DNA from 3 places in the Neobacillus sp. 204 genome. Region 2 is predicted to be linked to each of the others. Evidence: riboswitches for the same ligand, from Rfam matches in the RefSeq annotation. Region 2 holds a riboswitch; each other region holds the start of a gene.
The links. Region 2 has a riboswitch for S-adenosylmethionine ahead of metK (methionine adenosyltransferase). Riboswitches for the same ligand answer to the same signal wherever they lie in the genome.
Positions count from the first base shown of each region.

Region 1: another riboswitch for S-adenosylmethionine. It lies ahead of ACJ004_RS07400 (homoserine dehydrogenase); the one in region 2 lies ahead of metK (methionine adenosyltransferase).
Region 3: another riboswitch for S-adenosylmethionine. It lies ahead of mtnW (2,3-diketo-5-methylthiopentyl-1-phosphate enolase); the one in region 2 lies ahead of metK (methionine adenosyltransferase).

Region 1 covers NZ_JBJORY010000003.1:27,561-35,934, reverse strand. The annotation lists gene carB (carbamoyl-phosphate synthase (glutamine-hydrolyzing) large subunit) at 1-1,603, shown strand, start outside; gene argF (ornithine carbamoyltransferase) at 1,596-2,573, shown strand; gene ACJ004_RS07410 (argininosuccinate synthase) at 2,659-3,870, shown strand; gene argH (argininosuccinate lyase) at 3,932-5,308, shown strand; SAM riboswitch class I at 5,464-5,573, shown strand; gene ACJ004_RS07400 (homoserine dehydrogenase) at 5,674-6,912, shown strand; gene ACJ004_RS07395 (glycosyltransferase) at 7,094-8,374, shown strand, end outside.
Region 2 covers NZ_JBJORY010000009.1:258,188-266,561, reverse strand. The annotation lists gene ACJ004_RS19925 (ABC transporter ATP-binding protein) at 1-156, opposite strand, end outside; gene ACJ004_RS19920 (ABC transporter substrate-binding protein) at 177-1,142, opposite strand; gene ACJ004_RS19915 (alpha/beta hydrolase family protein) at 1,318-2,112, shown strand; gene ACJ004_RS19910 (DUF2584 domain-containing protein) at 2,151-2,393, shown strand; gene pckA (phosphoenolpyruvate carboxykinase (ATP)) at 2,456-4,042, opposite strand; SAM riboswitch class I at 4,274-4,412, shown strand; gene metK (methionine adenosyltransferase) at 4,613-5,809, shown strand; gene asnB (asparagine synthase (glutamine-hydrolyzing)) at 6,094-7,998, shown strand; gene ACJ004_RS19890 (gamma carbonic anhydrase) at 8,056-8,374, opposite strand, start outside.
Region 3 covers NZ_JBJORY010000001.1:307,704-316,077, forward strand. The annotation lists gene ACJ004_RS01575 (carbon-nitrogen family hydrolase) at 1-451, opposite strand, end outside; gene ACJ004_RS01580 (pyridoxal phosphate-dependent aminotransferase) at 575-1,747, shown strand; SAM riboswitch class I at 1,834-1,944, shown strand; gene mtnW (2,3-diketo-5-methylthiopentyl-1-phosphate enolase) at 2,020-3,231, shown strand; gene ACJ004_RS01590 (methylthioribulose 1-phosphate dehydratase) at 3,258-3,887, shown strand; gene ACJ004_RS01595 (1,2-dihydroxy-3-keto-5-methylthiopentene dioxygenase) at 3,918-4,451, shown strand; gene ACJ004_RS01600 (Spo0E family sporulation regulatory protein-aspartic acid phosphatase) at 4,944-5,186, shown strand; partial or broken gene ACJ004_RS01605 (ZIP family metal transporter) at 5,241-5,975, opposite strand; gene ACJ004_RS01610 (electron transfer flavoprotein subunit beta/FixA family protein) at 6,379-7,203, shown strand; gene ACJ004_RS01615 (electron transfer flavoprotein subunit alpha/FixB family protein) at 7,239-8,270, shown strand; gene ACJ004_RS01620 (FAD-dependent oxidoreductase) at 8,263-8,374, shown strand, end outside.

The DNA.
Region 1 (8,374 bases), on a different contig from region 2:
CTGGCATGGGTTTGACGAGGTTGAAGTTACCAATAAGAAAAAGATCCTCGTTATTGGTTCAGGTCCGATTCGTATCGGGCAGGGAATTGAATTTGATTACTGTTCAGTACATGCAGCAAAAGCGATTAAGAAAAAGGGCTACGAGGCAGTAGTTATTAATAATAACCCCGAGACAGTTAGTACCGATTACTCTGTTGCGGACCGCCTCTATTTTGAACCACTTGCTGCTGAGGATGTGCTTCATGTCATCGAAAAAGAAAAGGTCGATGGTGTATTGATTCAGTTTGGCGGACAAACGGCGATTAATATCGCCCATGCATTAGAAGAAGAGGGTGTGAAAATCTTAGGCACATCCGTGGAAAATGTCGATCGCTTAGAAGATCGGAAAGAATTCTATCAACTGTTAGAGGATTTAAATATTCCACATATTGAAGGGCAAACAGTGACGCACCCCGAAGAACTGAAAAAAGCAGCTGCTACGTTAGGCTATCCAGTTTTAGTGAGACCATCCTATGTCATTGGCGGTCAATCAATGTTTACGATTTTTTCAGAAGCGGAATTAAATCAATATATAGCTCAACTCGAGAAAAATTCGCAAGCTACAATGTGGCCTTTATTAGTAGACAAATATTTACCTGGACTTGAATGCGAGATTGATGCCATTTGTGATGGGGAAAATATCGTCGTGCCGGGAATTTTTGAACATATAGAAAAAGCTGGAGTTCATTCTGGAGATAGTATTTCGGTATTCCCGCCGCTTTCACTGTCAGATAAAGTTAAAAAGACATTAATTGATTATGCTGGAAAAATTGCTAACTCAGCACCAGTGATCGGAATCATGAACATTCAATTTGTTATCTATCAAGATCAGGTTAATGTACTTGAAGTCAATCCACGTTCGTCTAGAACGGTGCCAATTATGAGTAAGGTTACTGGAATACCGATGATTGAATGGGCGACTCGAGTACAATTAGGAGAAACGCTAATCGATTTAGGTTCAACAACGGGACTAATGGATGAACCTGATTATTTTTCAGTAAAATCACCGGTGTTTTCATCTAGTAAACTTAAAGGTGTCGACCATGTGCTAGGACCTGAAATGAAATCAACTGGTGAAGCACTTGGGATGGGTGTAACCTATCAAGAAGCACTTGAAAAGTCGATTCCATCTTTTGGCGGACAATCAGATGAAAATTATCTATTTTGTTCCATTGCCGATCGCGATAAGCAAGCATCACTCCCAATCATGCTAGAACTGGTAAAAAAACAATACAAGATTGTTGCTACAGAGGGGACAGCTGCCTATTTTCAACACCATGGGATTCAAGTTGAAAAAGTGATTAAAGATGATAATGAGGTCATTACACTTTTCCGCAACCAGTCTATGAAGGCTGTAATTAATATACCGAACCAAGGTCGTAATAAAATTAAATTTGGGTTCCAGATTCGTGAACATGCCGTTCGATACAAAGTGCCAGTATTTACACACTTAGATACAATTGAAGCGATAATCGACCTTGAAAAAGGGACGCAATCCGATTTTGGGGTACGTTCAGTGAATGAATATTACAAGTTGGAAGAAAGAGGTGCCGTTCATGGGTGAGGCTATTAATTTATTCGAAATCAGTAATAAAACCGTGCTGGAACTGAAAGGGAAAGATTTTTTACAGCTTTCCGATTTCAGTACAGATCAAATCCTCTATCTTCTCAACGAGGCGATAGAGATGAAGAAACTCCAAAAACAAGGAAAACCTCATCCGTATTTAGCGGGAAAGGTTTTAGGAATGATTTTTGAAAAATCCTCTACCCGTACAAGGGTATCATTTGAAGTAGGGATGTTGCAGCTCGGTGGCCATGCGATATTCCTAAGTACAAAAGATATCCAATTAGGAAGAGGAGAAAGTATTTCAGATACCGCAAAAGTGTTGTCACGGTATGTAGATGGCTTAATGATTCGAACTTTTTCACATTATTCCGTCGAGGAGTTAGCTGAACATGCAACAGTACCAGTTATTAATGGCTTAACCGACCTTCAGCATCCAACTCAAGTGTTGGCAGATCTGTTAACAATACTAGAGCATAAAGGAAAATTGGCTGGCTTAAAGCTTTGCTATATTGGTGATGGGAATAACAATATGACCCATTCGCTAATGGAGGGCGCTATGAAAGTGGGAATGGATATTAGCATTGCCAGTCCACCAGGCTATTTGCCTAATGGTAAAATAACTGAAAATGCCATTAAAATTGGAAAACAAACTGGAAGTTCACTACTCATTACAAATGATCCCGAAGAAGCAGTGAAAGGCGCAGATGTTATTGTAACAGATGTTTGGACCAGTATGGGGCAGGAAGAAGAAACGGAAAAGAGATTGAAAGCATTCCAAGGTTTCCAAGTAAATGAAGAACTATGCAAATTAGCAAAGGATGATTTTATCTTTTTGCATTGTTTACCAGCCCACCGTGGTGAAGAAGTAACAGCAGAAGTAATTGATGGTCCACATTCAGTCGTTTTTGATGAAGCTGAGAACCGTCTCCATGCTCAAAAAGCAATTTTAAAACTTTTACTAGAATAATAGTTTCATTTTCTATGGAACTTGTTGTATAATAATTCTATCGGTTGGATAAAAATACAGAATTAGTAAGAGGAGAATAAAGAACATGACAAAAGAAAAAATCGTTTTAGCCTACTCAGGCGGTTTAGATACATCAGTTTCAGTAAAATGGATTCAAGAAAAATACGGATATGACGTAATTGCTTTAGGTCTAGATGTCGGCGAAGGAAAAGACTTAGAAGCTATCAAAAACAAAGCACTGAACGTTGGAGCCATTAAGGCCTACATGATCGATGCAAAAGAATTATTAGCAAAAGAATATATTTTACCTGCCTTAAAAGCTAATTGCTTATATGAAGGGAAATATCCATTATCTTCTGCGTTATCTCGTCCGCTTATTTCCAAATTATTAGTGGAAGTAGCTGAAAAAGAGGGGGCTGCTGCTGTAGCCCATGGCTGTACAGGTAAAGGAAATGATCAGGTTCGTTTTGAAGTTTCCATCCAAGCATTAAATCCAAGCTTGAAAGTTGTTGCTCCCGTTCGTGAATGGGGAATGACACGTGACGAAGAAATTGAATATGCAGAGGAAAATGGGATTCCAATTCCGGTCGATTTAGATAATCCATTTTCAATTGATGCCAACATCTGGGGTCGTGCTTGTGAGGCTGGAGTTCTGGAAAATCCATGGGCTGAGGCACCAGAAGCAGCCTTCGATTGGACGAATCCGATTGAGTTGACTCCAGATACGGCTGAATATGTTGAAATCGAATTTGAACAGGGTGTACCAGTTGCTCTAAACGGTGAAAAACTACCGCTTGTACAATTAATTGAAACGCTCAATGCGCTTGGCGGCAAGCACGGTGTTGGCCGTATCGACCACATCGAAAATAGATTAGTAGGGATTAAATCTCGTGAAGTCTACGAAAATCCTGCTGCCTTAATTTTAATCAATGCCCATAAAGAATTAGAGTTTTTAACCTTAACTCGAGAGGTTTCACAATTCAAGACACAGGTTGAACAGCAAATGGCTAAGATCATTTACGAAGGACTTTGGTATTCACCTATCAAACCTGCCCTAGATGCATTTATTAATGAAACTCAAAAGACGGTTACTGGTACCATTCGCGTTAAACTTCATAAAGGTAACCATACTGTTGTTGGAAGAAAGTCTCCATACAGCCTATACAATGAGGAACTAGCAACTTATTCTAAAGGTGATGCGTTTGATCATAATGCTGCTGTAGGATTTATTAAGATTTGGGGTTTGCCAACAAAGGTCAATTCAGAAGTGAATAAAAAGGAATCTATTTTAAAATAATGCGGATTGCCCTCGAGTCCTTTTCGAGGGCTCTCTTGTTAGGGTTAAGGAGGAGCACGATATGTCGAAGTTATGGGGCGGCCGTTTTACAAAAGAAACCAATAAGCTAGTTGAGGAATTCACAGCCTCAATTTCTTTTGACCAAAAGCTTGCTAAGGAAGATATCGCTGGAAGCCTCGCCCATGTGCAAATGCTGGGTGAGTGCGGCATCATTCCAATGGAGGATGCCGGGAAAATTAAGGATGGCCTTCTCTCTATTAAAAAGCTGGTGGATACCAATGAAGTTGAATTTTTAGTAGAAGATGAAGATATTCATATGAATATTGAAAAGCTATTAATTGAAAAAATCGGTCCAGTCGGTGGAAAGCTTCATACTGGGCGAAGCCGTAATGACCAGGTTGCCACCGACATGCATCTGTATTTAAGAACAAAAACGACCGAGCTTATTAAATTATTAGAGGATGTCCAACAAGCATTAGTCGAGCAGGCGAAAGAGAATGTCCAAACATTAATTCCTGGATATACACACTTGCAGCGGGCTCAGCCTGTGTCCTTTGCCCATCATTTAATGGCCTATTTTTGGATGTTTGAACGTGATAAAGAGAGATTGATTGATAGTTTGAAGCGCATCAATTGGCTTCCGCTTGGTTCAGGGGCATTGGCAGGAACAACTTTTCCAATTAACCGTGAACGTGTGGCTGAATTGTTGGGGTTTGAAACGGTTTATCCTAACAGTATGGACGCTGTTAGTGATCGCGACTTTATTCTTGAATTTTTATCAATAGGTTCCATTATCATGACCCATATATCCAGATTATCGGAAGAACTTGTGATTTGGTCAAGCCAGGAGTTTCAATTCGTGGAGTTAGACGATTCATTTTGCACAGGTTCAAGTATTATGCCGCAAAAGAAAAATCCAGATGTTCCTGAGCTGTTACGTGGAAAAACAGGCAGGACTTATGGCAATTTAATCGGCTTATTGACCGTTCTCAAGGGTTTGCCACTCGCCTACAACAAGGATTTACAAGAAGATAAAGAAGGTATGTTTGATACGGTTGAAACCCTTGAAGGTTCTTTAATGTTATTAGCGCCGATGATCGAAACAATGACTGTTAATAAAGATGTGATGCGTAAGGCAATTAACAATGACTTTTCAAATGCTACGGATATTGCCGATTACTTGGTGAGAAAAGGACTGCCCTTCCGTGATGCACATGAAGTTATCGGAAAAATCGTGTTATATGCAATCCAGTCTAACAAATTTTTGCTGGATTTGAGTTTCGAAGAATATCAAAGCTTTAACCCATTATTTGAGGAAGATATTTATGTGGTATTGGCTCCCGAGCATGTGGTTAGTGTTAGAAATAGCTTTGGGGGAACGGCTCCAGAGCAAGTTGAGAAGCAAATCAAGCTAGCTGAGGGAAAACTGCAGCGATAAATATGAATTTTTTCAGGCTCGCCATTTGGCGGGCTTAAATTTTGAGATTTATTCACTCGTAATAAAAAGAAATTTCAAATAATATTGACAACTACAAAGGATTCCACTAGAATTCTTTTTATAACTTGGAAATTGAATGAAACAAATACATAAAACTCTTATCCAGAGCGGCGGAGGGACTAGGCCCGATGAAGCCCGGCAACCATCAAGGTAATACTTGAAAAGGTGCTAATTCCTGCAGGTTATTTAACCTGGCAGATAAGAGGAGGAAACTAACCCTCTTCTTATGAAGAGGGTTTTTCGTATTTATATGTTTGTAAAACTACATTTGGTCATATCTAATATTAATTGAAGGGTGGATAAACATGTCTGTAATTAAAGTGGCAATTCTAGGTTTTGGAACAGTTGGGGAAGGTGTTTATAAAACAATTCAATCTCATACAGAAGAGCTTGAGGGAGTGTTAGGGAGAAAGGTCGAGGTTGCAGCTGTACTCATTAGAAATAAGCAGAAAAAGAGAAATATTGATGAAGATGTTTTAATCACCTCAGATTTCGATGAAATTTTAGACCTTCCTCAACTTGATGTGATTGTTGAAGCAATCGTCGACAAAGAACCGCCCTTTACATTTCTAAAACAAGCAATTCAAAAAGGCTGCCACGTCATTACAGCAAATAAAGAAATGTTTGCACACCACGGGAATGAGCTGCTCCGGTTAGCAGAGAAGCATAATGTTTCAGTGGGTTACGAAGCGACAGTTGCAGGCGGTATACCTGTTATTCAAACTTTAAGACAGTTATTAAATGTTAATCGTGTTCGTCACATCCAAGGAATTCTAAATGGGACATCGAATTTCATCCTAACGGAAATGCGTGAGAAAAAGCATTCCTTTTCAGCCGCTCTGAGTTTAGCGCAAGCAAAGGGTTTTGCCGAAGCGGATCCAACCAACGATGTAGAAGGTTATGATGCGTTTTATAAAACAATGATTCTTAGCAGAATTGCTTTTGGAGAGGAACCAAATTGGGAAGAGGTTGGACGGGAAGGGATTACCTCGATTACAAGTGAATTAATCGAGTCAGCTGAAAAACATGGTTTAAGGTTTAAACATATTGCAAGTATTTGTATGGAAGGTGGTCAAATTAACGCAACAGTTAGACCAGCCCTTGTTGGAAAGTCTCATCCTTTTTATTCTATTGAAGGCGTAGAAAATGCAGTAAATGTTAATTCAGATATTGTAGGAAGTATTACTTTACAAGGTCCAGGTGCTGGAATGTTTCCAACTGCAAGTGCAGTGATCGAAGATCTAGTCTATGTCTGTCAAAATCAGTCGACAAATAAGAATTATAAAAAAACGATTTCAGTTAATTATGGAGATAAAGAGGGAAATGGAGACGAATTATGGTTCATTCAAGGTCTTTCAAAGGATTATAAAAACCCTCTAATAACTTGGATTGCTCAATCTACTGATGATACAGCCGTTATCCAGACAACTAGGGAGGAAAGAGAAAAGTTAATTAATCAGCAGAAGGTAACAAGTTGCTTCCAAATATTAGGTGAATATGAGAAGTTGGGCAACAATAAAGAAGTTACTCTTGCTGTCCTGTAATAAAAAAAATTATAGCCATTATTCCAAAAAGAGCATGTAAGTGCTCTTTTTTTTATGAAATTTACGCGCTCTCAATAATAACTGGGGATAAGTTTAGTCAAAATCAAAAGCTATTCATATTGTGTAAAAGCTTAACCAAAATGGACTAGTCATTTTTAAATGAAAATTGAAGAGGTGCGTCATGTTAGGGAATAGCTTGAATGGACGATTATTAACGAATCTGAAAAATACATTTACCTTTGAGTTTTGGGTTATGCCTGAAAGCGATCATACTATTGATCAACAATCTCGGGAAAAGCCAGCTGAAGTAGGTGGAAAGAATTACATCATTGGACCTGCACAGGGGGTGTCCGATAATGATGCCGGGGTTAGTGTTTCCGTTGGACAAAATGGAATAACGGTTTATGAACATACCAAGAAAAATATATATGCGGTGTTAGTCTATGAAGCCATAATTAATGATCTTATTCATATTGCTATTGCCTATGAAGACAGAGAGCCGCAGCTATTCATTAATGGGAAGTTTGTAAAAAAAGGTGAACGAAGCCCGATAACGTATGTCTACCCATCGGGAATGATTGGAGGGCAACCTGGTCTTTTCTTTAATGGAGATATCAACGAGATTAGGCTTTGGAATCTCTGCCGGACAGAACAAAATCTTCAGGATAATTTGAATAAAAAGCTTACTGGAAACGAAGCAGGTCTATATGGTGTTTGGCCAACCACCCCAGTAAATAAGCAAAAACCACAGAGGAAAAATAGGAAAAAACAAAACTCCAGGATTAATAAGGACTTAAGCTCCTCTAAAGGGAAACAAAATGAAAAATTACAAGTAAATGAGAACGGAGATATTGAAGTCAGTATTATTATTCCTTCCCTAAATAAATATCCACTAAATCTCCTGACACTCTTCTCACTTGAATACCAAACATTCAATCCTTCAAAAATGGAAGTTATCTTTATAGATGATGCTTCAACAGACCAAACGGAAGAAAAGGTAAAGGGCTATAAGCCGCCATATCATTTTAAATATATACGTAATAAAAAGAATCTTGGAAGAGCAAAGGTTCGAAATTTAGGCATTCGTTCAGCAAGAGGCAGCATTCTTATTTTTCTAGATGCAGAAATGATAACAGAACCTGATTTTGTTGAAAGACATCATAAGCTCCACCAATCAAAAAGTAAGCTGATTATATCGGGTGCAATGCATTCAAGAGTCATACACTCATGTATCTTTCCTGAATTCACCAAAAAGAATATAAACAAAATCTCAACTATATCAAAAAATAACAAGGAGATTTATTCGAGGATTAATGACTTTAGATATCCATGTAAAGAACCGTATCCGTTGTTAGAAAAAAAAGATATTGAAAAGAAAGTATTTAAAAATTTAGGTGTTGAAGTATACCCGTGGTTCCAACTGATAACCCGCCATTTTCCTGCTGACTTAGAGGGGTTTGCG
Region 2 (8,374 bases):
GATGGAAAGCAGTGTCGTCTTACCACAGCCGCTTGGGCCGAGGAGGGAGATAAACTCGCCCTCTTCAACTATTAATGAAATATCGGAGAGGGCCGTAGTAGCAGAGGCTTTAGTAAAATAAGTGTGATGAATATTTTGAACGGTCAAAAAACTCATGGGGACGGCCTCCCTTATCTTTATTCTTTTATGATTTTTTCAGCAATTTCGGTATTAACAAGTGTTTGATAATCCACTTCTTTAGGAAGTTCTCCAGCTTCATTCATGATGTTCTGAAGATTGTTCCATTCCTCTTGATCGAGTCTTGGATCTGTAGCAAAAGAGCCTTGATTTTTATAACGCTCAACAACAGTGGTCATAATAGTTAAATCTGTATCTGGGAAAAATGATTCAACCGCTTTGGCAATTTCTTCGGCACTATGTGACGCAACCCACTGTTGTGCTTTATAAATGGCCCTTGTAAATTTCTCGATGGTTCCCTTATTTTCTTTCATATAGCTTTCCTTGGACATAAACGATGTATATGGAACATGGCCAGATTCTTTCCCGAAGGAAGCAACAATAAAGCCTTTACCTTCTTTTTCAAAAATACTTGCCGTTGGTTCAAATAATTGAACAAATTCACCCGTTCCTGAGGCAAAGGCGTTGGCAATATTGGCAAAATCAATGTTCTGAATTAAATTCAAATCTTGATGTGGGTCAATGCCATGCTTCTTTAAAACAAACTCTCCAACCATCTGTGGCATACCGCCTTTACGCTGACCTAAGAAAGTTTTCCCTTTTAAGAGATCCCAAGAGAAATTATCAATTTTTTCTCTAGAAACTAGGAAAGTCCCATCTGTCTGAGTCAATTGGGCAAAATTAATAACTGGGTCACTAGCCCCTTGTGCGTATACATAAATCGAAGTTTCTGATCCAACTAGAGCAACGTCCGCTCCACCTGAAATAAGCGTGGTCATGGTTTTATCCCCGCCAGGCGTGGTTGTCAGCGTAACATCTAAACCTTCAGCTTTAAAAAATCCTTTGGCTATGGCAACATACTGCGGGGCATAGAAAATAGACCTGGTAACTTCAGCGATTCGAACTTTTTCAAGTTTCTTCGTTTCATCTTTTGTGGTGCTATTACAAGCGACAAGTGAAAACATGAGTATAGTGATGAGGAGAAAGGAGAAACTGAATTTTAACGATTTTTTCATGAAGCGTGCCTCCTTAGATATCATAAAAAATCTGGGCTCATTGCCTAAGATATCGTATGAAGCGGAGAAAAATGTGTGAATGCCTAGTGATAATAAATTTTATAAAAAGAGGTAAGATGTGCAGATGAACCAATACAATAATGGGGAGATTGTTGATATAACACGCTTTCCTTCCCCCAATCCAAACGTTGAATTAAAGGTTATCACCTACCTTTCCAATGGATTAAAAGTGAAAGGGATGCTTGCGGAACCGATTGGGGCAGGCGTCTTTGATGGGTTCCTTTATTTACGTGGCGGTATCAAAAATGTGGGCAAAGTCCGCCCCGCTCGAATTGCCCAGTTTGCTGCTGAGGGTTTCATTGTTTTTGCGCCTTATTATCGTGGCAATCAAGGCGGTGAGGGCAATGAGGATTTTGCCGGGGACGATAGGGAAGATGCGTTTGCGGCTTTTTGGCTGTTAAAATCATTGCCAAAGGTACGGGATGTACATATTTTTGGGTTCTCGCGGGGGGGAGTAATGGCACTTTTGACCGCGATAGAGTTTCCGGAAACTGCCTCTATTGTTACCTGGGGGGGAGTCAGTGATATGTCCCTCACTTATTTGGAACGTAAAGATTTACGCAGGATGATGAAAAGGGTTATTGGCGGGACCCCGCAAAAATATCCAGAACGCTATCAGGACAGAACTCCTCTTTATACATTAGAAAAACTGACCGCCCCTGTTCTGATTATCCATGGTGTAAACGATGGAAATGTCTCCGTGGAGCACGCCTATCGTCTGGAAAGAAGGTTAAGATTATTAGAAAAACCAGTGGAATGTTGGTATTTTAATGAGTATACACATTACTTCCCACCTGTGATCAATAGAAAAGTCGTTGCGGATTTATCAAAGTGGATGAAAAGTCAACGTAAAAGATGATAAGATATAGGTAAAACAAGCAGAGGAGCGATATAGTTATGGGAATGCCTCTTGAGTTAAATACGATGATTGTGACAAAGGGCAGAGAGAAACGCGTAGAGGAAAACGTCTTCTTGTTAGAAAAGGAAGGGTACAGACTTTATCCAATTGAGATTCCGATTGATGTAAGAAAAACTATGGATAGTGATTCAAGTGGTACCGCGCTTATTAAAAAAGTCGAGATGCAAAATAACACCACAACGATCACCTATCAATTAATTTCTTTAAATTCAACAAACTAATAAAATAGAAATGCCCATATCGATTTGATATGGGCATACTTTATATATAACGGCGCTTCCGCTTAAGCGATTGGTCCGCCTTTTTCTTCTATTTCTTCAGCAACATTCGTAAATTTTTTGAAGTTTTCGCGGAATTTTGCTGCTAATTCTTTTGCCTTCTTCTCATAAGCAAACGGATCAGACCATGTTTTACTTGGTTGTAGGACTTCATCTGGGACACCCGCAATATGAAGCGGAATATTTAAACCAAAGATTTTGTCTTGGACAGTCTCGACATGATTTAGTTCTCCTCCAAGTGCCGCCTGAACCATGGCACGAGTGTAGGAAAGTTTCATTCGATTACCGACACCATATTCACCGCCCGTCCAACCTGTATTCACTAGAAATACATTCGCATTGTGCTCAAGGATTTTTTCACCTAACATTTCTGCGTAACGAGTCGCTGGCAACGGTAAGAATGGGGCACCAAAGCAAGTAGAGAAGGTAGCTTGTGGTGATGTTATTCCGCGCTCCGTTCCGGCTAATTTTGACGTATAGCCGCTTAAAAAGTGAAACATTGCTTGTTCCTTAGTTAGTTTTGAAATTGGCGGCAATACGCCAAAAGCATCAGCAGTCAGGAAGATGATTGTGTTTGGATGACCGGCAATACTTGGTTGAACAATATTATCAATCGCCTGAATCGGATAGGCGGCACGTGTATTTTCTGTCAAGGTTCCATCATCATAATCAGGGATTCTGGATTCTTTGTTCAAGGTTACATTTTCTAAGACAGTTCCAAAGCGGATAGCATCAAAAATTTGCGGCTCTTTTTCACGAGAAAGATTAATACATTTAGCATAGCAACCTCCCTCGATATTAAAGACTCCATTGGAGGACCAGCCGTGCTCATCATCACCAATTAATCGTCGGCTCGGATCAGCGGATAGAGTTGTTTTTCCTGTACCGGATAGGCCAAAGAATAATGCAACATCACCTTCAAGGCCGACATTAGCAGAACAGTGCATGGAAAAAATATTATTTTCAGGCAGTAAATAATTCATAACAGAAAAAATAGATTTCTTCATCTCGCCTGCGTATTCTGTTCCACCGATTAAAACAATTCTTTTTTCAAAAGATATGATAATGAAGGCTTCTGATTTTGTACCATCGATTGCTGGATCTGCCTTGAAATTAGGGGCAGAAATAACGGTGAATTCACTATCGTGAGCAAGTAATTCATCATCTGATGGACGAATAAATAGCTGATGGACAAATAAATTTTGCCACGCTAATTCATTAACCACTTGGATGGGCAAACGAGATTTTTTATCGGCACCGGCAAACCCTTTAAAAACAAACACTTCATTTTTCTCTTTTAAATAATCAATAACCTTGTGATAAAGACGTGTGAAAGCTGCTTCAGAAATCGGTTGATTGGTCGTACCCCATTCAATTTTCTCTTTTGTGGACTCTTCTAATACAATAAATTTGTCCTGAGGAGAGCGGCCTGTATACTTTCCTGTAGCGACACTAATCGCGCCTGTAGAAGTAAGAGACCCTTCGCTACGGGTTAAGATTTTTTCAACTAATTGAGGAACTGATAGTTGCACATGGACGTGACTTTCTTTTAAAAACTGTAATAATTCATTTGGAGTGTCAACAGAATTCATTTAATGAAACCATCCTTTATTAGTTTTTTATGTTGTAAATGTAATAAAAAGTATAGCACATTAGTAATAATAATCCATACTATTTAAAGTGATTTTAATACTTTTTAAAATTTATCAATAGATATAAAAATTGTTTATATTAAGAAAGTAAGTTCCTTTTTTCCTTTTTACTTTGAAAAATTCATTGACATTGTTAGACAGTATGATATTATTCTAATTTGAACGGATACTCTCTTATCCCGAGCTGGTGGAGGGACAGGCCCAATGAAACCCAGCAACCTGCAATATGAAATGATTGACCACTTAAAAGGTCCTTTTCAAATGCGAAGGTGCTAATCTGACGCAAGGCTAATGCCTTGAACGATAAGAGCGAAAGGCCCGAAAACAACCTTTCCTCTATGGTAAGGTTTTTTGTTTTGTATAAGTCCTTTTTAATAAGAGTCTCTAATAAAAATCCTTTGTTAATTACATACTAAGGGAATGAGTACCGTATCAAATTCACGAGGTTCAAGAAGTATTCCTGTAACCTTCCAAAAACCTCGATGATCTCATAATATAGGAGGAATTCAGATGTCAACAAAACGTCGTTTGTTCACTTCTGAGTCAGTTACTGAAGGTCATCCTGATAAAATCTGTGACCAAATTTCTGATTCCATTTTAGATGCTATTTTAGCGAAGGATGCTAATGCTCGGGTTGCGGCTGAAACTTCAGTAACAACTGGATTAGTATTAGTAGCAGGGGAAATCACTACTTCTACTTACGTGGATATTCCAAAAATTGTTCGTGAAACGATTAAAGGGATCGGTTATGATCGCGCAAAATATGGCTTTGACTCTGAGACGTGTGCCGTATTAACCTCTATTGATGAACAGTCTGCGGACATAGCGATGGGTGTTGACCAGGCTTTGGAAGCACGTGAAGGTCAAATGTCTGATGAGGAAATTGAAGCTATTGGTGCAGGAGACCAAGGTTTAATGTTTGGTTTTGCTTGTAATGAAACGAAAGAGCTAATGCCTCTTCCCATTTCACTTGCACATAAGCTTGCTCGTAAATTAACAGAAGTGCGGAAAGACAAAGTTCTTGATTACCTTCGTCCAGACGGAAAGACCCAAGTAACTGTCGAATATGATGAGAACGATAAACCGGTACGTATTGATACTATTGTTATTTCTACCCAACACAACCCAGAAGTAACGTTAGAGCAAATTCAACGTAACTTGAAAGAATATGTTATCAATCCTGTCGTACCAAAAGAACTTATCGATGACAACACAAAATATTTTATTAATCCAACAGGACGATTTGTAATTGGCGGACCACAAGGGGATGCAGGCTTAACGGGCCGTAAAATTATTGTTGATACATATGGCGGATATGCTCGTCATGGCGGCGGTGCTTTCTCCGGTAAAGATCCTACAAAAGTGGACCGATCTGCAGCCTATGCCGCACGTTATGTTGCTAAAAACATCGTAGCCGCAGGGCTTGCTGAAAAGTGTGAAGTTCAGCTTGCTTATGCAATCGGTGTGGCACGACCTGTTTCAATTGCTGTTGATACGTTTGGTACTGGCAAAGTAAGCGAGGATGTTTTAGTTGATCTTGTTAGTGAAAACTTTGACCTTCGCCCAGCAGGTATCATAAATATGTTGGATCTTCGCCGTCCAATTTACCAACAAACCGCAGCATATGGTCACTTTGGCCGTACAGATGTAGATCTACCTTGGGAACGAACAGACAAAGTAGAGGTTTTACGTCAAGCGAACCAATAAATAGGAAAAAGGGGAGTTACATTCTACATGTAACTCCTGTTTTTATTTATACGTCTTTTTACCTGTACAATAAAACGAAAAGTGCATAAAATGAAATGTTTACGCAGGCCAAAAGAAGTGAAAAATGTGGATATTAAAATTACCTATTGTTCACAGTGCATTTTTTAGAAAAAAAGTGGTAGTATTAGAGAGTATGTTTTTTAGACTACTCCTAGCGTAAGGTGTTTGCGCTATTGGACAATACGTCCTTCTTAAGGGATATTTAGAATGAGGTGAGGTACATAATGTGTGGCTTTATAGGTTGTGTACACGATAAAACACAAAACTATAGTGAAGAACAAAAACAACAATTTAAAAATATGAACGATATTATAACTCATCGTGGACCGGATGATGATGGTTTTTATTATGATGATCATATCCAATTTGGGTTCCGCCGTTTAAGTATCATTGATATTGAGAGCGGTCATCAACCGCTAACCTATGAGAATGAACGCTACTGGATTATCTTTAACGGTGAAGTTTATAACTATGTAGAACTGCGTGAAGAACTATTATCTGAAGGCTTAACATTTTCAACGAGCTCCGATACTGAGGTAATTATTGCGCTTTTCAGTCATTTGAAGGAAAAAGCCGTCGAAAAACTGCGCGGAATGTTCTCATTTGTTATTTGGGATAAACAAGAGCAAAGCCTTTATGGGGCACGTGATCCCTTTGGAATCAAACCGTTCTTTTATTTTGAAGATGGTGATCGCACGTTTTTTGCTTCTGAGAAAAAGAGTATTCTGTTAGGTATTGAAAATGACGTGCTTAATTATGATTCCTTGCAGCATTATTTGACCTATCAATTTGTTCCTGAACCTAATACTTTGTCTGATGGAATTAAGAAATTAGAGCCTGGTCATTTCTTTACAAAAAAAATTGGCTCTCCAATGGAAATCAAGCGATATTGGAAAGCACACTTTAAGCCAGTACAAAAATCAGAACCTGATTTTATCAAGGAAATTAAAGATGTCCTCTTTGACTCTGTCAAAATGCATATGCGCAGTGATGTTCCTGTTGGTTCATTCCTTTCTGGCGGGATAGATTCTTCGATTATTGCATCGATTGCCAAAGAATTTCACCCTGCAATTAAAACCTTCTCAGTAGGATTTGAGCATAATGGTTTTAGTGAAATTGATGTCGCAAAAGAGACGGCTGAAAAGCTTGGAGTCGAAAATATCAGTTATGTGATTTCACCACAGGAATACATGAACGAAATACCAAAAATTATGTGGCATGTGGATGATCCTCTGGCAGACCCAGCCTGTGTCCCGCTTTATTTTGTGGCTCGTGAGGCAAGAAAGCACGTAACCGTTGTTCTTTCTGGTGAAGGTGCGGATGAATTGTTTGGCGGATACAATATTTACCATGAACCGCAATCATTAGAGGTATTTAATAAAATTCCAAGAGCGGGAAAAGCCCTTTTAAAAGGGATCGCGGGCATGATGCCAGAAGGAATGAGAGGAAAAAGCTTTATCGAACGTGGTGTAACGCCAATGGAAGAACGCTATATCGGAAATGCGAAGATGTTTACAGAAGTAGAGAAGCGTGAATTATTAAATGTTTATCGTGAAGGATTAGATTATACTGACATTACAAAGCCTCTTTACGCCGAATCCCGAGGCTACGATCTGGTTGACCAGATGCAGTATATTGATATCCATACTTGGATGCGTGGTGATATTTTACTGAAGGCCGATAAAATGACAATGGCTCATTCATTAGAACTTCGTGTGCCATTCCTTGATAAAGCGGTCTTCGAGGTAGCATCCAAAATCCCGACAAGCCTGAAAACTGTTCATGGAACGACAAAGTATATTTTACGTAAGGCAGCTGAAGGGATTGTTCCTGCCCATGTGCTTGACCGCAGAAAACTTGGTTTCCCTGTGCCTATCCGTCACTGGTTGAAGGATGAGATGAATGAATGGGCGAAAAAAATTATTCGCGAAAGCAACACGGAGCATTTAATCAATAAATCTTATGTGCTTCAATTGCTTGAAGACCATTGCCAGGGCAAGGCCGATAACAGCAGAAAGATTTGGACAGTACTAATGTTTATGGTATGGCATCAAGTGTATGTGGAGGATGTTTATTCCTTCCAGCGCGATTTTGCATTAGAAAAAAGCCTGCAAACATCGAAAAATTAAAAATCAAAGCACCCAAATTTCAATGGGTGCTTTTGTTTTTGATTATTTATTATTTTATTATTTTATGGACTTATAATATTGACCCTTCTCTGCATATTCTGTAGAGATTCTTACCATATCTTTAATGTCTTCTTCAGTTAATTCTCTAATAACTTTTGCGGGTCTGCCAAATGCTAAAGTATTAGGGGGGATTTTCTTCCCTTGGGGAACAAGGCTGCCAGCACCAATAAAAGCACCCTCGCCGATTTCAGCATTATCAAGGATAATTGAACCCATACCAATTAATGCTTTTTTTCTAATGATGCAACTATGTAAAATCACCTGATGTCCAATGGTAACTTCATCTTCTAAAATTAGCGGGTTATTGGGGCTTTGG
Region 3 (8,374 bases), on a different contig from region 2:
AACGGATGTCATAACAGATCGTCCCGGCAAATTTATGATTTTCCAATTGAAAAAGTCCTTTTTGGGATCCTGCTTCTAAATATACATGCTCATCCATTAGCTTAAAAAGGTGAAGTTTACTATAACTGTGGACGAGTTTGCCTTCTTTATGGATGATGATCAGGGTGTTTTTTACACCGGTTTCTTCACGGTTGGCTACCGATCCTCCGACGAAATTCACTTGGTATTTTTGGGCTGCTTTTTGAAGAAAATCAATTGTCTGACTAGCATTATTGTCGGCAATTTCATTAAGACGGGTTAAGTCATACCCTGTCGTCCAAAGTTCTGGAAGGACAATGATGTCGGGTTGGTCAGTTACTGCTTTTTCAATGAGTCTTTCTGCCGATTGATAGTTTTTATTTGGATCACCAAAGACGATATCCATTTGTAAACATGAAATTTTAAATTTCAAAAATCTCCACCTCGTTTGAACTTTCGGAATTTTTTCTTTACAAGCTGTTATAAAAGTTATATCATTTGTGACTAGAATTTCACAATAAATTATCTTTTTATAAATCAGTAAAGCAGGTGAACCATGAAGCAATTTCCACCATCTGAACTATTAAACAGTCTTCCGAAGCAGTTTTTTGCTTCGCTTGTTAAAAAAGTCGGGGAGTATATTTCACAGGGGTATGATGTGATTAATCTAGGACAGGGCAATCCTGATCAGCCAACACCCGCACATATCGTTGCCAAACTTCAGGAAGCAGCAGTAAATCCAATCAATCACAAATACTCTCCCTTTCAGGGACACAGTTATTTAAAGCAGGCAGTGGCTGATTTTTATTTAAGAGAATATGGAGTAACCATTGATCCGAATAAAGAAGTGGCCATCTTGTTTGGCGGGAAGGCTGGGCTTGTTGAAATACCCCAGTGCTTATTAAATCCCGGAGATACCATCCTCGTACCTGATCCAGGCTACCCGGATTATTTGTCAGGGGTTGCACTGGCCAAAGCAGAAATGGTAATGATGCCGTTAAAGGAGCAAAAAAACTTTTTGCCAGATTATAGCGAATTAGACGAGAAAGTCTTAGCCGAAGCAAAGGTCATGTTCCTCAATTATCCTAATAATCCCACTGGCGCTGTGGCCACTCGTGAGTTTTTTGAAGAAACTGTAAAACTTGCGAGTGAAAATGATATTTGTATAGTCCATGATTTTGCCTATGGGTCCATTGGTTTTGACGGTGAAAAACCTTTGAGTTTTTTACAGGCCAAAGGCGCAAAGGACGTTGGAATTGAAATTTATACATTATCTAAAACGTTTAATATGGCGGGCTGGCGTGTTGGTTTTGCTATTGGAAATGAGAGCGTCATTTCCGCGATTGAACTCCTACAGGACCATTTGTATGTCAGTTTATTTGGAGCCGTTCAAGAGGCAGCAAGAGAGGCATTAACGGGCTCTCAGGAATGTGTAAAAGAACTAAATGAGTTGTATGAGCGAAGAAGGAATGTATTGATTGATGGTCTTCGTTCCTTAGGTTGGAATGTCAGCGCTCCAAAGGGATCTTTTTTTGCGTGGCTTAAGGTTCCTGAAGGTTTTTCCTCTGCGGAATTTGCTAATCTGCTCCTTGAACAGGCGCATATTATGGTTGCACCTGGAATTGGATTTGGGGAATTTGGAGAGGGCTATGTCCGGGTAGGATTACTATCAAGTGAAGACCGATTAGCTGAAGCTGTCGAAAGAATTAGTCGTTTGGAAATATTCTAAAAAATTAATTGACAATTTATTTTTTTCTTGCGATAATCCAAATTAAAGTTAAAAAGTATCATAATTTAATAAAAATACGAATCGTTTTCTTATCAAGAGCAGGCGGAGGGAAAAGCCCTATGAAGCCCGGCAACCGACTTATACGTAGTGTTAAGCACGGTGCTAATTCTTACAGCAACAAGGCTGATAGATGAGAAGATGTTAGTTTTCAGCTAACCTCTTCTTTGCTGAAGAGGTTTTTTTATGTTTGATTAAAAGGAAGTGGTTCTGGAGTGACTGAAATTATTGCTACATATTTACTTCATAATGAAAAGAATCCGAACAAGAAGGCTGAAGAAATTGCGCTTGGACTAACAGTCGGTTCATGGACAAACTTGCCTGAATTAGAGCAAAGCCAATTGCGCAAGCATAAAGGGAGAGTCGTCTCTGTAGAAGAGTTTCCATCAGAAAAAGAGGATCAATCAATAATCCAAATCGCCTATCCAACGCTCAATTTTTCAAACGACCTCCCTGCCATCTTAACCACCGTTTTCGGTAAGCTTTCATTGGATGGAAAAATTAAATTACTTGATTTGCAATTTGATGAGGGATTAAAGAGTCAGTTTCCAGGTCCAAGATTTGGGATCGAAGGTCTTCGGGAGAAATTAAACGTCTATAATCGACCGCTATTAATGAGCATCTTTAAAGGCGTACTCGGGAAAGACCTCACGTTTTTAGTCGAGCAGTTAAAACAACAAGCCCTGGGTGGTGTTGATTTTGTGAAGGATGATGAAATCCTATTCGAAAATCAATTAACACCATTTGAAAAAAGAATTCTTGAAGGAAAAAAAGTACTTCAAGAAGTATATGATCAAACCGGGCACCGAACTTTATATGCAATAAACCTAACAGGCAGAACATCGCACCTGAAGGATAAGGCAAGGAAGGCTGCTCAGCTTGGCGCTGACCTCTTATTGTTCAATGTTTTTTCCTATGGGTTAGATGTTTTGCAGGAATTAAGAGAGGATAATGAAATCTCTTTACCGCTAATGGCTCATCCAGCCGTCAGTGGTGCATTTACATCATCTCAGGTGTTTGGATTATCCCATTCATTAATGCTTGGTAAACTTCTCCGTTATGCTGGTGCTGATTTATCATTGTTCCCATCTCCTTATGGGACTGTGGCATTAGAAAATACGAAGGCACTTTCAATTGCCAGTGAATTAACAGGTAAAGATAGCTTTAAAAGGTCCTTCCCTGTTCCGTCAGCTGGGATTCATCCAGGCTTGGTGCCTTTATTGATTCGGGATTTTGGTATCGATTCTGTCATAAACGCAGGCGGTGGAATTCATGGCCATCCAGATGGTGCCCGAGGCGGCGGTCTTGCATTCCGACAAGCGATAGAAACAAATCTCCAAGGCAAGTTATTGGCCGAAGGGGCTGAAAACTATCCTGAACTTAAACTAGCATTAGAGCTATGGGGGAATCCTGAGGTAACGGTATGACATTGAATTGAGGTGGGGGAACTCAAATGCTAAACGAAAGATGGAATGAATTAGCCGATGTAAAGGATGAACTAGCAGACCGAGACTGGTTTATGGGTACAAGCGGAAATTTGGCGATTAAAGTTAGTGAACATCCACTTCAATTTTTGGTGACGGCTAGTGGTAAGGATAAGCGCAGGCGTACAGATGAAGATTTTTTACTGGTTGATAAATTTGGTAACCCAGTTGAAGAAACTCATTTAAAACCCTCAGCAGAAACACTTCTTCATGTTGAAATTTATCGAAAAACGAAGGCTGGCTGCAGTCTCCATGTCCATACTATTGATAATAATGTTATCTCAGAAGTTTATGGTGATCACGGTGAGGTTACATTCAAAGGACAAGAACTAATCAAGGCATTTGATTTGTGGGAAGAAGACGCCGTCTTAAAAATACCCATCATTCGAAATTATGCCCATATCCCAACACTTGCGACTAAATTTTCTGAACATGTTTCAGGAGATACAGGTGCCGTCTTAATTCGTAACCATGGAATCACTGTATGGGGGAGAACGGCTTTTGAGGCGAAAAAAATCCTTGAAGCATCCGAGTTTTTATTTCGATATCAATTACGCATTTTAGAGTACAAATCAAACCAATTATTTAAAGTAATCTAACCAACAACACAAAGGGGAGGATGGATTAAAATGGCGTATATTACTTTTCAGAACAAAGATGAGCAAATCCAAGTCCAAGAAGAAGTAGCAGGTTTTCTTGAATCTCAGGACGTTATTTATGAAACTTGGGATATTAGCAAACTCCCAGTAGAGCTTGTGGAAAAGTATCTTTTGAGCGGGGAAGAAAAAGAACAAATTCTAAGTGCTTTTGCAGGAGAAATCGCTGATATCTCTGCTAGAAGGAGTTACAAAGCACACGATGTTATCTCCTTGTCAGAAAATACTCCAAATTTGGATGTCTTACTGACAAATTTTAAAAATGAACATCATCATACTGATGATGAGGTTCGCTTTATAGTTAGTGGCCACGGTGTATTTATCATCCAAGGCAAAGATGGTGAGTTCTTTGAAGTCCATCTAAATCCTGGCGACTTGATCTCTGTACCTGAAAATACAAGGCACTATTTTACGTTGGAAGAAGATCGGAAAGTGGTCGCAGTAAGGATCTTTGTTACAACCGAAGGATGGGTGCCGATTTACGAAAAATTAGAAATTCCTCAATAAAAAAATAAAAAACTGGCTGTAGAAATCTACTGCCAGTTTTTTATTGCCCATTTATTGAATTAATGAAATAGGCTGTTTTCTAAAAGTTTGTTGTTCTTGAAATAAGATGAAAAACTTTGTAGAAAGTACTGAGCAGACCGAATACACGAAGACTCCTGCGGGAGGACGGGGCTGGGGAGACCCCACAGTCGCTTGCGCCGAGGAGGCTTCCCGGGCCGCCCGCGGAAAGCGAAGTGTATTTGGGCTGCGGGTTAAATAACAACAATCTTTACTAAAACAGCCATGAGATATAAGAAAGTGTTGGTTGGAATTGGAGAATTTTGTCGCAAAAACAAGAAATCAATCGAAAAAATTGTCGAAAAACGAAAGAAATAAAATGTTTTGTCTACTTTTGCGAATGTGTTTACTTTTATCATAATTCTTGTCATAATTCATCAAGTAGTCTAATTTTTAGTGTTTTATTGCAATAGAGTAATAGGTAGGGGGATTACATTGTACGAGCATCGTATTAGCCATAATGAAATGATTGAAGAGATAAAAGCTAAAAGGGAACTTATGATAAATAGTGCGTATTCACTTGGATTTACAAGTGAAGTGACTATAAAATATAGCCAAGAGCTGGATGAGTTAATAAATGAGTATCAAAAGGTCATGGAAGCTTCCTCCAGGCCAAATGATGAAATTAAATTTGCTTTTAAACAAATGATTATGATATTGCCCAAGGTATTAGTTTAACAACAAGAGTAGCAAAAAAAACTTTTACACTGCATTCCTTAAGATAAAATAATATTATGAAAAGACATTTATTATGTACACCATGACTAGTAACCCCAAGATAAAAGCATAGGAAGAAACCCGCTCATTTCTGTTATCATGGCTTTCAGGTATTAATTCCTTATAAATGATAAATAACATCGCCCCAGCCGCAAAAGATAACCCATAAGGGACAAGGCCTTGAACAAATGAGGTCAAAAAATACCCTAATAACGAAGTAACGATTTCAATGGCACCTGTTAAGGTGGCAATAATGAAGGCCTTTAATTTACTTATCCGCTGATTAATTAAAAATAATGCAACAAGGAGGCCTTCCGGCGCATTTTGAAATCCAATCGCTAAAGCAATAAGATTTCCCGTATCGCCTTGTTGGGACGCATAGCTGACGCCTACAGACAATCCCTCAGGAATATTATGCAGAGTAATCGCAGAGATAATTAAGAGAGCCTTTCTCGTCAAATTGGATTCCAGTTTTGTTGTGCTGTAAGTCAATATGAGGAATATTTTTTTCTAATAGAGACAGCGTCCATACCCCCAGACATATTCCTACAAAAAGGGCTGCAAATCCCCCGTTTTTCATTGCCTCAGGAATCAAACCTATTGTAGAAGCAGCCATCATAATCCAGCACTAAAGGCTAATAAAACATCCTTCCAGCGATGTGTAATGGATTGATGAATAAATAGAATAATTAGTGCCCCTGCCCCTGTAGATAACGCCGAAAGTACACTGCCAAAAATAACCTTAGTCACCACACATCTCCTTTCCTTCTTATAACCCAAATCAAAACATCTACAAAATTAGACATGAACTGTGATTTTTATCATTGTTTATATCTAAATATTTCATATAGTTATATTAGTACTATTTTATCAAATATTTACAACACGTTTAACTACATATCTTACCACAACTTGTCATATCTTCAAATTGTTTATACTATTTAACCACCTCCTAGATACTGCACAAAGAATTGTTTAGAGTCTTTTAATCATCACTAGTTAAATAAAATCTTGTAAAAAAAATAAGAAAACTATCATTGTTTGGTACTATGCTTCTGTTGCGATTCATATATCGTTAATAAAAGCATTTTCAACCATAGGAGAGCAAACGCTTTCAATAATCTCAGATCTTATGGAGGAGGGAAATTCCTACATGCATATTGTCGTATGTGTCAAACAGGTACCTGATACAAAAATTATTAAAATTAACCCAAAAACCAACACACTCGACCGACGCAGTGCCCCTACCATCTTGAACCCCTACGATGCTCATGCTGTTCAGGAGGCGGTAAAAATCAGAGAAAAAACGGGAGGTACTATTTCCGTTTTATCAATGGGACCGCCACAAGCGACTGCTGTCATTAAAAAGAGTGTAGAAATAGGTGCTGATAAAGGATTTTTAATTTCCGATCGTGCCTTTGCAGGAGCAGATACACTGGCAACTAGTTATGCCCTTTCTAAAGCATTAGAAAAAATCAATAAAGAACACCCAGTAGATATGATTATTTGTGGCAAGCATGCGATTGATGGTGATACAGGACAAGTTGGTCCCGGAATTGCAAGAAGAATGGATATTCCGCCCATCACAAACGTAATTGAAGTTTCAGAAGTAAATCAGAAAGAAAAGACAGTTCTTATTAAACGAAAATTAACCAACGGTTATGAATTAATTCAATCTGACCTGCCTTGCTTATTAACAATTGAAAAAGAAATTAATGAGATTGAGTATTCACCAATGCCAAACATGATTACAGCCGCAAGGTACGAACCTATAATTTGGGCAGTTAGTGATTTTGAAAATGTAGAACGCTCCCAGCTTGGACTGAAAGGTTCACCAACAATCGTTGGGAAAATGTTTACACCACCACGCCCAGAAGGTGGTAAAAGACTTGAGGGTGCTGCAGATGAGCAGGTTAAGCAGCTTATGGAGATTTTGATGGAGAAAAAAGACCTATTAACAATCCAGCCATCTAAATAATAAGGATTGATCTTTTGTCACGGGGGGAATTTTATATGAATCTAGATGATTATCGGGGAGTCTGGGTATTCATCGAACAAAACGATGGTAAGATCGAAGGCGTATCTCTAGAATTACTAGGTGCCGGAAGGAAGTTGGCGGATAAATTACATGTTCCTTTAGCAGGTTTTTTACTAGGTCATGAAATTAAACCATTAGCGAATAAAATTAATTCCTATGGTGCGGATATCGTCTATTTGATAAACCATCCTGTCTTAAAGAATTATCGTACAGAATCATATATGAAGGGCGTTATGCTCCTCGCTGAAAAGTACAAACCAGAAATCATCCTCTACGGTGCAACACCAAATGGGAAGGATTTAGCCAGTGCTGTAGCGACAGATTTAAACACTGGATTAACCGCAGATACAACCATGTTAGACGTGGATATAGATAATAGATTGCTAGAAGCAAGCAGACCTGCCTTTGGCGGTAATATTATGGCTACTATCCTTTGTAAAAAGCATCGTCCACAAATGGCAACCGTAAGACCGAAGGTTATGAAGGCACTTGAACCAGTGTCAGGTAGAACAGGTAAAATTATTGAAGAAAAAATAGCACTTCAAGAAGAAGATATGCGCACAAAAGTACTACAAATTGTGAATGACGTAACAAAAAAAGCCAATTTAGCTGACGCACATGTCATCGTCTGTGGAGGAAAAGGAATGGGGGATGTACAAAACTTTCAGCTTCTCTATGAGTTTGCAGAAACCATTGGCGCAACCGTTGGCGGCACTCGTGATGTAGTTGAGGCGGGCTGGCTGCCACACCATCTTCAAATTGGTCAGACAGGTGAAACTGTTACTCCGAAAATTTATTTTGCTGTTGCCTTATCCGGGGCCATTCAACATGTAGTTGGTATGAAAAATTCTGATTTAATTATCGCAATTAATAAAGATCCAAATGCACCAATTTTTGATGTAGCCACATATGGAATCGTTGGAGATGCTCTGGAGATCATTCCAAAATTAATCGAACAATTTAAACAGTTAAGATCTGTAAAAGGCGGTGAAATAAGCTATGCCTGAAAAATTTGATGTGATTGTTGTTGGGGCAGGCCCAGCGGGTACATCGTGTGCGCTTACATGTGCGAGGAATGGACTAAATGTTTTGCTTATTGAAAGAGGGGAAT